2 linked regions of the Niabella yanshanensis genome follow. The protein of the gene in region 1 interacts with the protein of each later gene in a pairwise test. Links are inferred from orthologs where the notes say so. Each region holds a gene or a part of one and is shown in the gene's direction. Other genes may lie near its edges.

Evidence for each region.
Region 2: the proteins of pepT (region 1) and tpiA interact in binary tests that used the Escherichia coli proteins (3 or more experiments, as listed by UniProt). The link is inferred for Niabella yanshanensis from one-to-one orthologs.

What each region holds. Positions count from the first base shown.
Region 1 is NZ_CP139960.1:196,972-205,039, forward strand. Bases 3,534-6,342 are described here. They hold pepT (peptidase T), read left to right. Parts: upstream 3,534-4,209; coding sequence 4,210-5,475; downstream 5,476-6,342. Other genes in these bases: U0035_RS00725 (FKBP-type peptidyl-prolyl cis-trans isomerase), read left to right, coding at 3,605-4,060; U0035_RS00735 (SPFH domain-containing protein), read left to right, coding at 5,579-6,342. Also shown: U0035_RS00710 (SH3 domain-containing protein), read left to right, coding at 1-1,169; U0035_RS00715 (ATP-binding protein), read right to left, coding at 1,180-2,337; fmt (methionyl-tRNA formyltransferase), read right to left, coding at 2,485-3,423; more of U0035_RS00735, read left to right, coding at 6,343-6,538; U0035_RS00745 (endonuclease/exonuclease/phosphatase family protein), read right to left, coding at 7,935-8,068. UniProt on the Escherichia coli protein: Cleaves the N-terminal amino acid of tripeptides.
Region 2 is NZ_CP139960.1:4,845,154-4,853,353, forward strand. Bases 1-2,941 are described here. They hold tpiA (triose-phosphate isomerase), read left to right. Parts: upstream 1-1,060; coding sequence 1,061-1,822; downstream 1,823-2,941. Other genes in these bases: U0035_RS20170 (putative sugar nucleotidyl transferase), read left to right, coding at 1-1,045; U0035_RS20180 (TIM barrel protein), read right to left, coding at 1,963-2,832; U0035_RS20185 (hydroxypyruvate isomerase family protein), read right to left, coding at 2,934-2,941. Also shown: more of U0035_RS20185, read right to left, coding at 2,942-3,815; U0035_RS20190 (nucleoside permease), read right to left, coding at 3,808-5,037; U0035_RS20195 (MFS transporter), read right to left, coding at 5,095-6,369; pyrG (CTP synthase), read right to left, coding at 6,534-8,177. UniProt on the Escherichia coli protein: Involved in the gluconeogenesis. Catalyzes stereospecifically the conversion of dihydroxyacetone phosphate (DHAP) to D-glyceraldehyde-3-phosphate (G3P).

The sequences.
Region 1 (8,068 bases):
CGGTTTCCGGCACTAATATCAATATAAGGAAAGGCCCTGCAACAGACCAGGAAGTGATTGGCGTAGCACAGCAGGATGAAATAGTGGATGTACTTAAAAAGGTAAATAGTGAATGGACCTCCATTCGTACCAAAGACGGGACAGAAGGATTTGTGGCTTCCCAGTTTTTAGTTACAGGCGATAAAAAAGCAGCTGCTAAACCAGAAGCGCCTGTTGTTGTTAAGGCAATAGGTAAGGCTACTGTTTCCGGGACAAATATTAATATTCGCAAAGGCGCTGCTACCGACCAGGAAGTGGTGGGTGTAGCGCAGCAGGATGAAGAAGTGGAAGTGCTAAAAAATGTGAATAGCGAATGGACTTCTATTCGTACCAAAGATGGGGTAGAAGGGTTCGTTGCTTCGAGGTTTTTACAAGCCGGGGGCAAGAAGGCTGAACCGGCGAAAGCTGTTGCAGCTACCAAAACAGCCACCGCCTACGGCACCCGCATCAATATCCGTAAAGGTCCTGCTACCGACCAGGAAGTGATAGGTATGGCGCAGGCCGAAGAAGTGTTGACTTATATTCGTAAGGTAAATGACGAGTGGTCAGAAGTGCGCAATGCCGATGGCTCTGTAACTGGTTTTGTTGCAACCCGGTTCCTGTCATTTGATGGACAGCCTTCGGTAGCCGCAGTAGAAGCGGAGGCGTTGGCGAAATCCCAGGCTGAAGCCAACAAAGCAGCTGAGGAAGCAGCGGCTGCAGAAAGGGCGGTAGCAGACGCGAGGAAAAGAGAAGAAGATCAAAAAGCCGAAAGCCTGGTATCGGAAAAAATAACAGCCCGCAATGATGCTGAAACCTCTACGCCTGACGAGGCTGGTTATTTTAAAGCAGATTACCTGAAGATGGTGAATCCCAACCTGGCTTATGAAAAAACCTTTGCTTCGGGTATTTTTAAAACAGATCGTGGCTGGAATGATGGGAAATATTATTTGCTAATGGACAATGCGGCTCCTGGTAGCCTGGTAAAACTGACCAATCCGGCCAATAACAAAGTGGTGTATGCAAAGGTGCTAGGCAAAATGAAAGGTATTCAATACAGCGAGGGATTTGATATACGGATCAGCGAAGCGGCAGCTCAAAAGCTCCAGATTGGTAATACCGATAAGTTTAATGTAACGGTGACCTACTAAAGACCGGAGTTTAGATATCGCCTATATCTCTCCAGGATATAATACTGGTATGCTCGTTTAACGGTTCCGTTTTATTACCGCCGTAAACGAGCATGCTTTGCTTATGGTAGAAATTATTTTTCTGCCAGTAACGAATTCCTGAAAACATAGATGCATTAGTTGCGTGGGCCGCTTTTATTTCAATAGCCAGCGGCTGACCATCTTTCTCGTATACCAGGTCGATTTCATTTCCCGCACTATCCCTAAAGTAATACATCTCGCCTGATAGCCCCTGGTTAGTGTTGTTCTTCTTTATTTCGCTGATGATCCAATTTTCAAAAAGAGCTCCATAGGCATTGTGTTTTTTCAGGTGGGTTATATTGGGTATGCCCAGTAAACGGCATAATAATCCCGTATCATGAAAGTAGAGTTTTGGGCTTTTTAATATGCGCTTATTTAAATTATTATACCAGGGTTGCAGTAAAAAGATAACGTAACTGCTTTCCAACACGCCGAGCCAGGACAGTATCGTTTTGGTGTCTACCCCCACCTGTTTAGCCAGTTCTTCCCTGTTCAATATCTGGCCGGCGTAATTAGCACATAAAAATAAAAACCGGTTAAAGGCCGCCAGGTTATTAATGTTTTTCAGTAGGCGAACGTCGCGCTGTACATAAGTTTGTATATAGCTATTCATCCATATTTCGGGTTTCAGCTTTTCCTGCCATATTTCCGGGTATCCGCCGTTAAGGATATGTTTTAAGAAATTATCTTCGGCCAGTTGGGCATCTTTTAACTCGGCATAGCTTAAGGGCAGCAATGAGATATAGCCCGCGCGACCGGCAAGTGATTGAGATATCTGTTCCTGTAACAGGAAATTATTAGAACCGGTTAAAATGAACTGGCCCCGTTTAGTGCTTTTATCAAGAACTGTCTGCAGGTAGCGAAGTAGTTCAGGTACGCGTTGTACTTCATCAAGTATGGCGCCCCTTTTGTTTTGGTTCAAAAAATTTTCAATATTCTTCAGAACTTGATGTTCGGTAGCCGGACTTTCGAAGTTGAAATAAGCTTTGTCGGGGCATAAAAGCCGGCTTAATGTGGTCTTGCCGCTTTGCCTGGGTCCGGTAACACACAGGGCCCTGAACTGGTTTAGAGATTCTTTAGCTGATTGTAAAATTGCTCTTTCAATCATTAAATTCCATTTTTGCAAAAATATGTAAAAATGGAGTAAGATTCCATTTTTGCAAAAATATGTAAAAATGGAGTAAGATTCCATTTTTACAAAAAAGGCTTCAAAAGATTTAAAAAGATAGTACTGTAAAAGGCCAACCAAATTAAGTTAGAACCGGTAGCCGCGTAAGAAATCTTCTATAAGCATTCTTTTTTTGCCCTCCAGTTGTATTTCGAGCAGGTTCAGCGATCCATCGGAGCAGGCAAGGTGTAAATAAGTTTTCCCGTCTGTAGTAAATTCACCTGCAGCTACGCCGGGCACAACAGGCAACTTTTCAGCACGATAGATTTTTAGTTTTTTTTCTTTTAAAAATGTAAAGGCAGCAGGGTAGGGAGAAAGCCCGCGTATCAAATTATATATTTCTTCAGTCTTTCGTGTCGTGTTAATCTCACAGGTTTCAGTAAAGATCTTAGGTGCATGGCGCAGCGTTTGATCAGTGGACAGTAGCTGCGGCATTTCCCGGAGGCTGCCATCCGCCAGGCCTTTAACCGTTTTCAGCAGTAGCCCAGCCCCAACATGCATCATGAGGTCGTGTATGGTACCTGCGGTATCTGTTTCTTTAATGGGAAAACTTTCCTGCAATAATATATCGCCGGTGTCTATTTCGTGTTGGAGCTTGAAAGTGGTAACGCCGGTTTCTTTTTCCCCATTGATTACGGCCCAGTTAATAGGCGCGGCGCCGCGGTATTGAGGTAGCAGGGAGCCATGGAGGTTGATGGTGCCCATGGGAGGCATATTCCAAACTGCTTCAGGTAACATGCGAAATGCCACACAGATCTGCAGGTCGGCCTTTAATGCTTTTAATTTCTCTAAAAAGGCAGGATTTTTTAGCTTTTCTGGCTGAAGAACGGGCAGGTTTTTGCTAACGGCGTATTTTTTCACCGCGCTTTGCTGTAATTCCATACCCCGGCCCGCAGGTTTGTCGGGAGCTGTAATGACTGCAACAACATTGCAACCTGCTTCCACAAGGACGTTCAGGCTGGTTACTGCAAATTCAGGCGTACCCATATAAATGATACGTAATTTTCTGTACTGATCCTCATTCATGGGCGCGAATATCGTATGCTTTTTTGATAAAAAACAGGCGGCAAATTAAAAAGGCCTACCTTCGATTGCAGAGAAGACAGCTTTTGATATATTTCGTGTTGGGTATTGCACTGCTGTTCAACTGTGTGACGCCCCCGGCCAATAATTGAAAGCTGACATATAAACAACAAACAAGAAAACAATGCAACAAGTAAAAAAAGGTGATAAAGTAAAAGTGCATTATCACGGTAAGTTGACTACAGGTGAAACATTTGATAGCTCTGAAGGTCGTGAACCGCTTGAGTTTGAAGTAGGTAGTGGCATGGTGATCAAAGGTTTTGATGATGGTGTTACCGGTATGGAGGTGGGTGAAAAGAAGACCATTAATATACCCGTGGAAGAAGCATACGGTCCCAAAAACGACGAGATGTTAATCGATATGCCGAAGGATCGTTTTCCTGAAGATATGCAGTTGGAGGTAGGGATGCCACTAGTGATGAGTGACCCAAGTGGCCAGCAGTTCCAGGTGGTAGTTACGGAGATTAAAGACGACGCGGTGACACTCGATGGTAACCATCCGTTGGCCGGTAAAGATTTGATTTTTGACCTTGAATTAGTAGGCATTGAAGGGAAAGCTCCTTTAATTATAACTCCCTAATTCGTAGTATTGTATATATAAAATCCCCAAGGTATATTTGACGATACTTTGGGGTTTTTTTATGGTTGGATTTATTGGTTTCTTTAGCATGCAACCCTTAAATTTGCAAAGACCCTGGAAAGTACCCATAACCGATAAAATATTATTGAATGATCAGTGATTATGACTTTAGTGTTGCGAGCCGTTTTCTGAAATACGTTACCGTAGATACGCAAAGCGATCCCAATGCCGACCGCTTTCCTTCAACAGAAAAACAAAAGGATTTAAGCCGTATTCTGGTGAATGAACTGCAGCAGATGGGCGTGGCTGATGCGCAACTGGATGAGCATGGTTATGTATATGCGACCATACCAGGCAATACGGATAAAAAAGTCCCGGTGATTTGCTTTTGCAGTCATGTTGATACGGCGCCTGATTGTTCCGGTACGGGTGTTAAGCCCATTGTTCATAAAAACTTTGACGGGAAAGATATTGTGTTGCCCGATGATCCGTCGCAGGTGATCTCTATCAGGCAGCATTCGTATCTGAAAAAGCGTATCGGCGATGATATCATCACTGCATCCGGAACTACTTTATTAGGAGCTGATGATAAAGCGGGGGTGGCCATTATTATGGACCTGGCTAATTACCTGGTTACACATCCTGAAGTAAAACATGGCGATATCAAAATATTGTTTACGCCCGATGAGGAAGTGGGGCGTGGTGTAGAGGAAGTAGATCTGAAAAAGCTGGGCGCCGATTTTGGCTATACGCTTGACGGCGGTAAACGCGGGACATACACCGATGAGACCTTTAGTGCTAATGGCGTTACCGTAACGTTTTTTGGGATCAGCGCTCATCCGGGTTATGCAAAAGGCAAACTGGTGAACGCAATGAAGGTGGCCGGTACTTTTTTGGATTTGTTACCTAAAGATTCTTTTAGCCCGGAGAATACTGAAGAAAGGGAAGGTTTTGTGCACCCCGTGCAAATGGAAGGTACCGTAGAGAAAGCAGTCGTTCAATTTATCATCCGCGATTTCGATACTTCTATGCTGAAGCTTCACGAAAAGAGACTAGAGCAGTTTGCCAAACAAGCTACCGGCAGGTATGACGGCTCTACCTATACTTTTGAAAGCAGGGAGCAGTACCGCAATATGAAAGATGTGCTGAAAGACTATCCCCAGATCGGCGAGTATGTGAAGGAGGCTATGAAGCGCAGTGAGGTTGATTTCAGGCAGGATAGTGCCCGCGGTGGTACTGACGGATCCCGTTTGTCATTTATGGGCTTGCCTTGCCCGGATATTTTTACCGGCGAAATGGCTTTCCATAGCAAACAGGAATATGTAAGTGTGCAGGATATGCAGAAGTCGGTTGAAGTATTGGTTAACCTGGTACAGGTATGGGAAGAAAAGGGCGAGCTTTTGCCGGTGGTTTAAATACTGCTAACGTATCATCAGCTGGATTGCTGGTGCCGCTGGTTGTAAACCGGTGATTGCCCGATTCATTTATTTATCTCTATTTTTATAAAAAATAAACACTATGGAATTTTTAAGTTACTGGTGGGTGGTTGTTTTACTCATCATTGTATTTAGCGGCCTGTTTACGATTAACCAGGGGTATATAGGCGTTATTACCATGTTTGGCAAATACCAGCGTATAGCCCGCCCGGGTTTGCGTTTTAAAATTCCATTAATAGAGCAGCTCTTTAAAAGAGTATCTACACAAAACCGCTCTGTAGAATTAGAATTTCAGGCAGTAACACAGGATCAGGCCAATGTATATTTTAAGGCGATGTTACTATATGCTGTACAGAATGAAGACGAGGATACGATCAAGAAAGTAGCTTTTAAATTTATCAGCGATCGCGACCTGATGCAGGCATTGATTAAAACCATTGAAGGTAATGTACGTTCTTTTGTGGCAACTAAAAAGCAGGCAGAAGTGTTAGGTCTCCGCAGAGAAATTGTGCAATATGTAAAAGTTGAAATTGACCAAACGTTGGAGGAGTGGGGTTTTCACCTGCAGGATCTGCAGATCAATGATATTACTTTTGATAAGATGATCCTTGACTCGATGAGCAAAGTGGTGGCCAGTAATAACCTGAAAGCTGCTGCGGAAAATGAGGGCCAGGCTTTATTGATCACAAAGACCAAGTCGGCGGAGGCGGAGGGTAACGCCATTAAGATCAGTGCCGAGGCAGAACGTGAAGCGGCTAAATTAAGAGGTCAGGGTATTGCGCTTTTTCGCGAGGAAGTGGCAAAGGGGATGTCTTCTGCGGCTACGGAGTTAAGGCAGGCTAATTTGGATACTAATTTTATTTTATTTAGTATGTGGACGGAGGCGATCAAAAACTTTGCAGAATACGGTAAGGGTAATGTGATCTTCCTGGATGGCAGTACTGAAGGGATGGAAAAAAGTATGAAGCAGTTTCAGGCATTGATGATGAGACCGGCAGGTACAGATGAAGATTTTAATAAACCCAAAATTCAGGGGGTATAATTTGTATTTTGTATTCAAATTTTCATTAGCTTTGCCACCCCAAAACAGGCTGCCCGGGTGGCGATCCCGATAATTCGGGAGGTAGACGCAGGATATTATTAATTTCTGTTGTTTGAAGTCACCCAAGGAAATGCCCGGGTGGCGAAATTGGTAGACGCACCGTCTTCAGGTGGCGGCGTCCGAAAGGATGTGCTGGTTCGAATCCAGTCCCGGGCACGAAAAGAGGTTGTAAGTATTGACTTGCAACCTCTTTTGTTTTGTCGTGTGTCAAAAAGTGTCGCTTTTTTACGCTTGTTACCACTATTAATGACACATGACTTTTACGGGATTCGAACCAGCACTCCAGGCACAGATAGTGTGTTTTTTACATTCATCCTACACGCAAGCACGGCTCACTGCTTTTATCAAAACCCGGCAATCGTGCTCAAAATTATCGAAGGCTAAATGCTGTTCTGGTGTTACGGTGGCTTACAACACCAGACTGACACCTACACGCGTCAGGCTGGCAGCTCTGCCAGAACGATTCATGCAAAGCAAAAAAAATCTTTTGCTCGCTTGTTTTCAGTCTCTTTCGTTTTAAGCGAAAATTATTTCGAGTTGCCTTTTTAGGCATAGCGATTGTTCAACCCTATTTTATCACCTTTAAAATAATGTGGCTATGAATATCGGGAAAAGATTAAATGAAAAGGGCGATAATATCTTTATTACTTCGACCTTGGAAGAGGCAAAGGGCAGCGACCATCAATGCCAATTTTCTAGTTTAGGCTGCTACTAAATATGGGAGGACTTCAGTGCTTACTACTATTTGTTCTATAAGCTGTACAAATTTTGGGAATTAGCTTCCGACCCAAAGTTCTGGAGCGATTGGAAAGCTGCTGTTACGATAGCTGTTGCGGAAGTTTGGCTAGTCGCTTCTATTATAAAATATTTTATAACCGGTATTTTCATATAGATATTAAGCATCCTCTAGTAATTATATCGGGCATTATAATTTTTCTAATTAACTACTTGGCCTTTGCCCATACAGATAAATGGAAGGAGTATGTAAAAGAATTTGAACAATTACCCAAACGAAAAAATAAAATAGGCGGTTGGATTGTTCTTGGAGTAGTAATACTTGTTATAATCAACGTAGTGTTTTCCTTTTATTTAATAAGCCGCATAGATTGGAGCCAGTACAGGTAAATATAAAACGAATAAACATTTTGACAATTCATATGACGGATTAAATATTTTTAGCATGACATTTATAACAACTTGTTTCAACCATATTCGAAACTTTGAATTTGCAATAACTACAGCGGTTATACCTTTTTTAATTGGTATCCATTTCAACGCTGATGTAAGCAACTTTTCGAAGCTTAGGTCACTTTTAGTTGGCTCCTAATTTCTGAATTCACTGGTCAGGTGCCTGAGGTGCCTCCAAAGTCGCTAGCACCGCAAAATGATCCGAAGCAAAGCGGCCTTGCCAGGTGGGAGAGAGGGTCGCATGGCGGCTGACTTTCCATCGGCCTTTCAGGAATATAAAGT
Region 2 (8,200 bases), 4.6 Mb from region 1 along the record:
AGTCTCTTTAGAAGCAATTGCCAATGGTGTTGTCAAGTATATTATAGCTGCCAATCTATTGCCCTGTAAAGAACTGGTTGAACAGATAAAGATGCTGCGGCCCGGCCAGTCTGTTATTGCGGAGGATAATAAAATGCTGGCGGGCTGTATAATGCAATCAGCAGATCTGGAGAGCCTTCGGCCCATAGCCAGCCTGGAACCATCAGATTTTAAACTGCTTGAGACTGTTACACAAATCAACCTGTTTAACAAGGAGGCATTATTGTATGATTATGAGGTATTGAAGCAAAACTGCGTTCTTCAACCGGTTGATCCCTCCAACAGGTTAATAGCCCCCGAAAATATTTTCATCGAAAAAGGCGCCGTTGTAAGGCATGCTATACTCAATGCGGAGGAAGGTCCTATTTTTATAGCTAAAAACGCACAGGTGATGGAAGGAGTTTGCTTACGCGGGCCTATCTATATTGGAGCGCATGCAGTAGTGAAAATGGGGGCGGCTATTTATGGGGCAACTACTATTGGTCCGGGTTGTGTAATAGGCGGGGAGGTGAAGAATACGGTATTCTTCGCCAACTCGAATAAAGGACATGATGGCTATATCGGCGATTCGGTGATAGGGGAGTGGTGTAATTTCGGCGCAGGCACCAGTAGCAGCAATATGAAGAATAATATCGGCAATGTTGACTATCAGTTACCTGATGCTATTATTGTGACCGGTCAGAAAAAAGGAGGGGTACTTATGGGTGATTTTAGCCGCACCGCCATTAATACATCTATTAATACAGGAACATGGGTGGGCGTGAGCGCTCATGTGTTTGGAAACGGACTCACTCCGAAAATAATTCCTAATTTTAGCTGGGGATTCGAATCAGGATCGGGCGGTTTACCCCGGCGCTACAGAGAAGAAGGTGTACTCAAGCACGAGGAATGTGTATACAAGCTGGATAAAGCGCTAAAAGATGCCGATGCCTGGATGCGGTTAAAGGGAGGAGTGTTAAGTGACGCACAAAAAAATATATTGACAGAACTTTACAATAAACGATAAAAACAATTTTTAAAAATGAGAAAGCAAATTGCGGCAGCAAACTGGAAAATGAATTTAACTTATACAGAAGGACAACAGTTGCTGGCAGGTATTTTAGAAAACGACCTGGGAAGTAAAGAAAACCATGAAGTTATTTTCGCGGTTCCTTTTCCTTACCTGATCATGGCAAAGGAAAAAACAACTACTTTAAAGAATTATTATATAGCAGCGCAAAACTGCAGCAATAAAAAATCAGGTGCTTACACCGGTGAAGTGTCTGTAGATATGTTAGATTCCATCCATATCAAGCATTGCATTATAGGTCATAGCGAAAGAAGAGAGTACTTTGGTGAAACGAACCAGGTATTGGCTGAGAAAGTGAATCTTTTACTGGAAAAAGATATGACTCCGATTTTCTGCTGTGGCGAGTCTTTGGATATCAGGGAGGCGAACACCCAGAACAGTTTTGTAGAAACGCAACTGAAGGAGTCTTTATTCCATTTATCTGCTGAAGATGTTCAAAAAGTAGTAATTGCTTACGAACCCATCTGGGCAATAGGCACGGGTAAAACTGCTTCTACCGAGCAGGCCCAGGAAATGCATGCACACCTTCGTTCGGTGCTGGCTGCACAATATGGTGCCGACGTAGCCAATGAAATATCTATCTTATATGGCGGTAGTGTAAAAGCCAATAATGCAAAGGAAATCTTTGCTTCTCCTGATGTGGATGGCGGCCTTGTAGGAGGTGCGTCATTAGTAGCTTTGGATTTTATTGAGATTATTAAAGCGCTTAAATAAGTAAATTTACTTCACCAGCTATACTGAAGCCAGGCCATCAAGCCTGGCTTTTTTAGTTCTGATAATGTTCTTACCGCCTATAAAGTAAAAAGCCGTCGCTTAGATGGCGACAGCTTTCATTTACTTTTTATAACGTTCGATTAAAACACCAGGTTATTTAAATAAGCAGCTCCTTCTTTCACACAATCCAATGGCGCTTTTTCGTAAGCTTCCTGCTCCAAAATATAGCGCTGCATGCCCAGGTTCTTGGCCTGTGCCAATATGGGTTTATAATCAATAGATCCCTTTCCTACGATACAGCTCTGGTTCGGTTCTCCTTCTTTGAAAGGAGTGTCTTTTTTGCGGTCTTTGATATGGCAGAGTTTGAATCTCCATTTATACTTCTTCATCCACTCTATGGGATCCTGACCGGCAGTAACTACCCAATACATATCCATTTCAAAGTCTACCAGTGCCGGATCAGTATTCTTCATTAAAATGTCCTGCGGATATTGAGTATCCTGTACTCTGAAAGAGTAGTCGTGGTTATGATAGGCAAAGCGGATTCCGTTTTTCTGGCAGATCTCTCCGGCTTTGTTGAAATCTTCGGCTGCTTTTTTATAATCATCCAGTCTGCGTTGTTTACCCAGCCACGGGCAAATCAGGTATTTCATACCAATAGCTCCCGCTTCGGCTGCTTTTCGTTCAAAATCTTTTTTATGGTCACAATGGCTGCTTACAATGGTTAATCCCAGCGAGTCCATATATTTTTTGAAGTCGGTATTAGACATGCCCCAGAACATACCATTAGCGCCTTCGTAACTTTCAATTTCCTTATAGCCAAATGAAGCCAGCTTTTTTAATACGCCTTTCGGGTCTTTAGGTAAGTCGTCGCGCAGCGAGTATAATTGTATACCCAGGTTTTTGATGGTGCCACGGTTGCCTGTAGACTTACCGCCTGCTCCACAGGAGGCCAGCGCCATGCCCAGTGCAGCGCCGCCGCTCATTTTTAAAAAATCTTTTCTATCCATTTTTCAAAGTTTTAATAGAATCCTTCTTAATACTATGTTTTCGCTTAGTTACCGTTAACCAGCAATTGACCATTCACCATTCACTATTGACTATCTTTCCTCTACACATCACAAATCTGCACTGCCTGCTCCAACGCTTTAAAACGTTCCTGGTCTGTTTTACCGGTTGGAATAAACTCCTGCGCCACGTGACCTTTGAAGCCTGTTTCCAGGATGGCGTTCATAATAGCAGGGTAGTAAAGTTCCTGCTTATCGTTCAGCTCATGGCGGCCCGGAACGCCTGCTGTATGATAATGAGCAATGTACTGGTGATTGGCTTTTATATTCGCAATCACATTGCCCTCATCTACCTGCATATGGTAAATGTCGTATAATAACTTAAAATTTTCGCTACCTAACCGCTTGCAAAGCTCTACGCCCCAGGCAGTGTGATCACACATATAATCCTTATGATCTACCTTACTATTCAGGAGTTCCATTACCAATACTACTTTATGTTTCTCGGCAAGAGGCAGTATCTTTTTTAAACCTTCCACGCAGTTTTTCAAGCCTGTTTCATCATCCATGCCCCGGCGGTTACCACTGAAGCAGATCAGGTTTTTATAACCGGCTTTGGCTACAAGGGGGATGCCTTCTTCGTAGTCCTTAATCAGCCCCGCATGAAATTCAGTTCCGGCAAATCCATCTACCAGGCTTACTTTACCCGGTATATAACACATGCTGCAGGTGATGCCGTGCTTTTGAATAACAGGCCAATCTTTGGGTGCCAGCAGGTCGATGGCGTTAAGTCCCATTTTCTTTACGGTTACGCATAATTCTTCCAGGGGAACTTTGCCAAAAGTCCACTGGCATACACTATGGTTAATATTTCCTTTTAGCTTATACATTGATTTTTCTTCGTTCGCAAATGTAGTTAATGGAGAGAGGCTGGCGGCAACAGAGCCGGCAGCTAATGTTTTAAGCATGTTTCTTCTGCTATGCATTAGTAGCTGTTTTTTTATCGTTTCTGAAAATTACCGAAAACAGGAAGCAAACCACTGCGGCAATACCAGCGGGTACCAGCCACACATTTTGCCAGAAGCTGTCAGCCGGGGATGCAGTTTTGTAATGTTCGGTTACGAAACCCGCTACCCAAAAGCCAATCAACATACCTACGCCATAGGTAGCCAGTGTTATCAACCCTTGGGCAGAACTTTTATATTTTTCGCCTGCTTTGGCATCTGTATAAATTTGTCCTGATACAAAAAAGAAATCATAACAAATACCGTGTAAGGCAATACCTATGATTAGCATAAAAGATAATTCGCCGGCATTGCCATACGCAAAAAGTAAATATCTTACCGCCCACGCTAACATACCTATCAAAATGGTGTTCTTAAAGCCAAATCGTTTAAATAAGAATGGAATCAGTAAAAGGAATAATAATTCGGAACCCTGGCCGATTGCCATTTTTGCGGTAGGATTTTCAAGGCCGACAGCTGTAAGAAACGGATTGGCATTTTGATAATAAAACGCCAGGGGAATACATATTAACACTGATGCAATGAAAAATGTCAGGAAATTTTTATCCTTTAATAAGCTCAACGCATCTAATCCAATTATCTGAGTAAATGATTTGTTGCCTTCAGCATTTTTTACAGGGGGTGTTTTCGGTAAAGTAAAGCTAAATAATCCTAATGCTGCGGAAGCAATAGCCGCCATCATAAATGTGTTTTTTAATGCACCGGTTTCCGCATTGCTGTTATCCCAGTCAAGCAAGCTGATGATAAGACCAGCTATGATCCAGCCTAATGTTCCAAATACTCTTATAAATGAAAATTCCTTTTCGGGGTTTTTCATTTGCCTGAAAGAGACTGAGTTTACTAGGGCAAGGGTGGGCATATACAACACCATGTATATAAATACATACGGATAAAATACAGCAACATTTTCTGCATTGAACATCATATACATCAGAACCGCCCCCGCCAAATGCAAAACTGCCAGAATTCTTTCGGCATTAAAAAAACGGTCTGCAATTAAGCCAATAATAAAAGGCGCAATGATAGCACCCCATGATTGGGTGGAAAATACGTTAGCAATTTCCAACCCATTTGCTTGAAGATTGGTACCTAAAAAAGTCCCTAAGGTTACAAACCAGGCTCCCCAGATGAAGAACTGGAGAAACATCATTACGGAGAGTTGGGCTCGTGTTGTGGACTTCATTGCTCTGTTTTTTTTAATTGATCAATCTTTGATCAGGCCAGTGGGCCTGGTTATTTTTTACAACGCCAGTTGTCTTCTTTTGCGCATATATAGGTTAAGGCCTATAAAAGCCGCTATTAGAATTACGGGAATTATTAAAGTTGTATTAATGATTTCGGGTCCGGCTGCCTTATTCGCTTCATTCAGGGCAGTTTTCATTTCTTCCGTAGCTTCGGCCGAATTATACAATTTCATGTCGGCGCCCTGAGGTAGTTTCTCCGCAATATATTTATCATAAACCCCGCCCATAAACATCATATAAATAGATACGGCGAACATACCGGCACCTCCCATAAGGTTCAATCCTACAGCGCCGGTTTTAGGAAGGTATTCGGCTACAAATCCCAACATGGTTGGCCAGAAATAACAAACACCGGCACCAAATACCAAAGCCCCTGCGAAAATCATATTACCGCTGGTGTTACCCAAAAGATATAAACCCAGGGTAGCCAGTATTGCAGACATTAACAATACTCCCTGTGGCGCCAGTTTTTCTACAATAGGCCCCGCAAAAGCCCGCCCTATTACCATTACACCGGTGGATACCGTTAGCACCAATAATGCATTATCCGTTACATTTCTGAGCAAAACATCAATCCATTGGCCGGTAAATAACTCTGTAATTGCAGTACCAAACATGCAAATGATCATAAATAGAAAGAGTGGATTGGCAAGCGATTTATACATTTCACCGGTAGAGATACCATTGGCAACTCTTTCCGTAACAGGGAAATCCTGCTTTGCGAATAAAAAGCCATAAATAAGTGCCGGGATAATCATTATAGCTACCTGAATCTGCCAGCCCAATGCAATTTTATCGAAGAAGTAGACGATAAGTGTGCCCAGCACGATGCCCCCGGGAAACCACAAATGGAAATGATTGAGTTTGGTTGTTTTGTTTTCGGGGAAAAGGGCTGTAACCAACGGATTACAGGCCGCTTCTACCGTTCCGTTAGCAATACCTATCAGCAGGGTTGAAAAAAACAGCGACCAGAAGGGGTTACCGAATTTGCCGGCGAAAATGGTGAGCAGGATACCAATTAAATGAAATAAAAAAGCAAAAACTAACAGCTTTTTCATACCCAGCACATCAACAATCAGCCCGCCGATTATGACAGCAAGAGGAAATCCCCAGAATGCTGTGGCGGCAATGGTACCCAGTTCCCCCTTATCCAGCCCAAAGTCTACTCCCAGTTTATTTAAAATACCGGCCCGTATGCCAAATGATAGAGAGGTTACCAATAATGCAAGGCAACTTGCTGTAAATAGTTGGGACCTGTTAATTGTTTTCATGCTTGCTTTCGTTATAGTTTTGTCGGTAAAGGGAAAAACGATTTTATGGCTAAATGTACAATTTAATCTATAACAAATATATGGGTTCTGACTTTTTATTAAGTGATTATATAGCAAAAGGCTCCCGCAGGAGCCTTTATAATAATTATATGAGAAAAGGGAAATTAAATTTTAGCTAATTCCACTTTACGGTCCTGTGGATTAACCGAGCTATAAGCCATAGCAGCCTTTACAAAATGTACAAAAATGGGTTGGGGGTTCTCTACCGTACTTTTTAATTCGGGGTGGTATTGCACTCCTATGAAGAAAGGATGTGTAGGCAGTTCGATTACTTCTACCAGCCCGCTATCGGGGTTTTTACCGCTGGCCACCATACCTGCGTTCTCAAATGCATCCAGGTATTTGTTATTAAATTCCCAGCGATGCCGGTGCCTTTCTGTAATGTTTTCAGCGCCATAAATAGTATGTGCGAGGCTGCCAGGTTTTACCGAGCAGGCATAAGAACCTAATCGCATGGTACCGCCTTTTTCGGTTACTTCTTTTTGCTCTTCCATTAATGCGATAACGGGCTCTGAAGCATTTTCATCCATTTCAGTAGAATTAGCTTCTTTCAGACCTAATACATTTCTGGCAAATTCAATAGCCGCCATTTGCATGCCTAAACAGATTCCGAAGAAAGGCAGGCCATTTTCACGGGCATATTTTACCGCAGTAATTTTTCCCTCAATCCCTCTTAGTCCAAAGCCGGGAGCTACCAGTAGTCCTTCCAGGCCCGCCAGTTTTTCTTCTACATTCTCATCGGTAATATACTCGCTGTGTACATTTACGATCTGCACCTGGCATTCGTTTACGGCGCCCGCATGTACAAACGCTTCCAGAATAGATTTGTAGGCATCCTGAAGCTCAAGATACTTACCAATCAGGCCAATACGTACAACTGTTTTGGGATACTTTAATTTATCCAGGAAAGTGCGCCATTTGGAAAGTTCGGGTTCGGGGTAATCTGCCATGTTCATTTTTTTCAAACAGGTCAGGTCCAGTTTTTCACGCAACATGGCCAACGGAACTTCGTAGATTGTTGACTGATCCGTTGCTTCGATCACAGCTTCCTGCTTTACATTACAGAACAGGGCTATCTTTCTTTTTAGCTCAGGAGTTAATGGCTTTTCTGTCCTGCACACAATAATATCCGGGCTCACACCTTCCTGGCTTAACATTCTTACGCTATGCTGGGTAGGCTTGGTTTTTAATTCCTTTGCTGCTTTCAGGTAGGGGATATAAGTCAGGTGTATCACAACCGTATCTTCTTCGGGCAGCTCCCATTGCAACTGGCGGATAGCTTCCACAAATGGCAGACTCTCAATGTCGCCGATAGTACCCCCGATCTCGGTAATCACAATATCATACTCCCCCGTAGTGCCCAGCTCCATCATCCGGCGCTTGATCTCATTGGTAATATGCGGTACCACCTGCACGGTTTTACCCAGGTAAGCGCCTTCTCTTTCCTTATTAATAACGGTTTGATAAATACGGCCCGTGGTTACGTTATTGGCCTGCGAGGTGAAAATATTCAAAAAACGCTCATAGTGACCAAGGTCCAGGTCTGTTTCGGCGCCATCTTCGGTAACATAGCACTCGCCATGCTCGTAAGGATTAAGGGTGCCGGGATCTATATTAATATATGGATCAAACTTCTGGATGGTAACCCTGAAACCTCTTGCCTGCAACAGCTTGGCTAAAGAGGCTGCAATAATTCCCTTACCTAAAGAAGATGTTACGCCGCCCGTAACAAAAATATACTTGGCCATAAAAAGTTGTTTACGCTCAATAA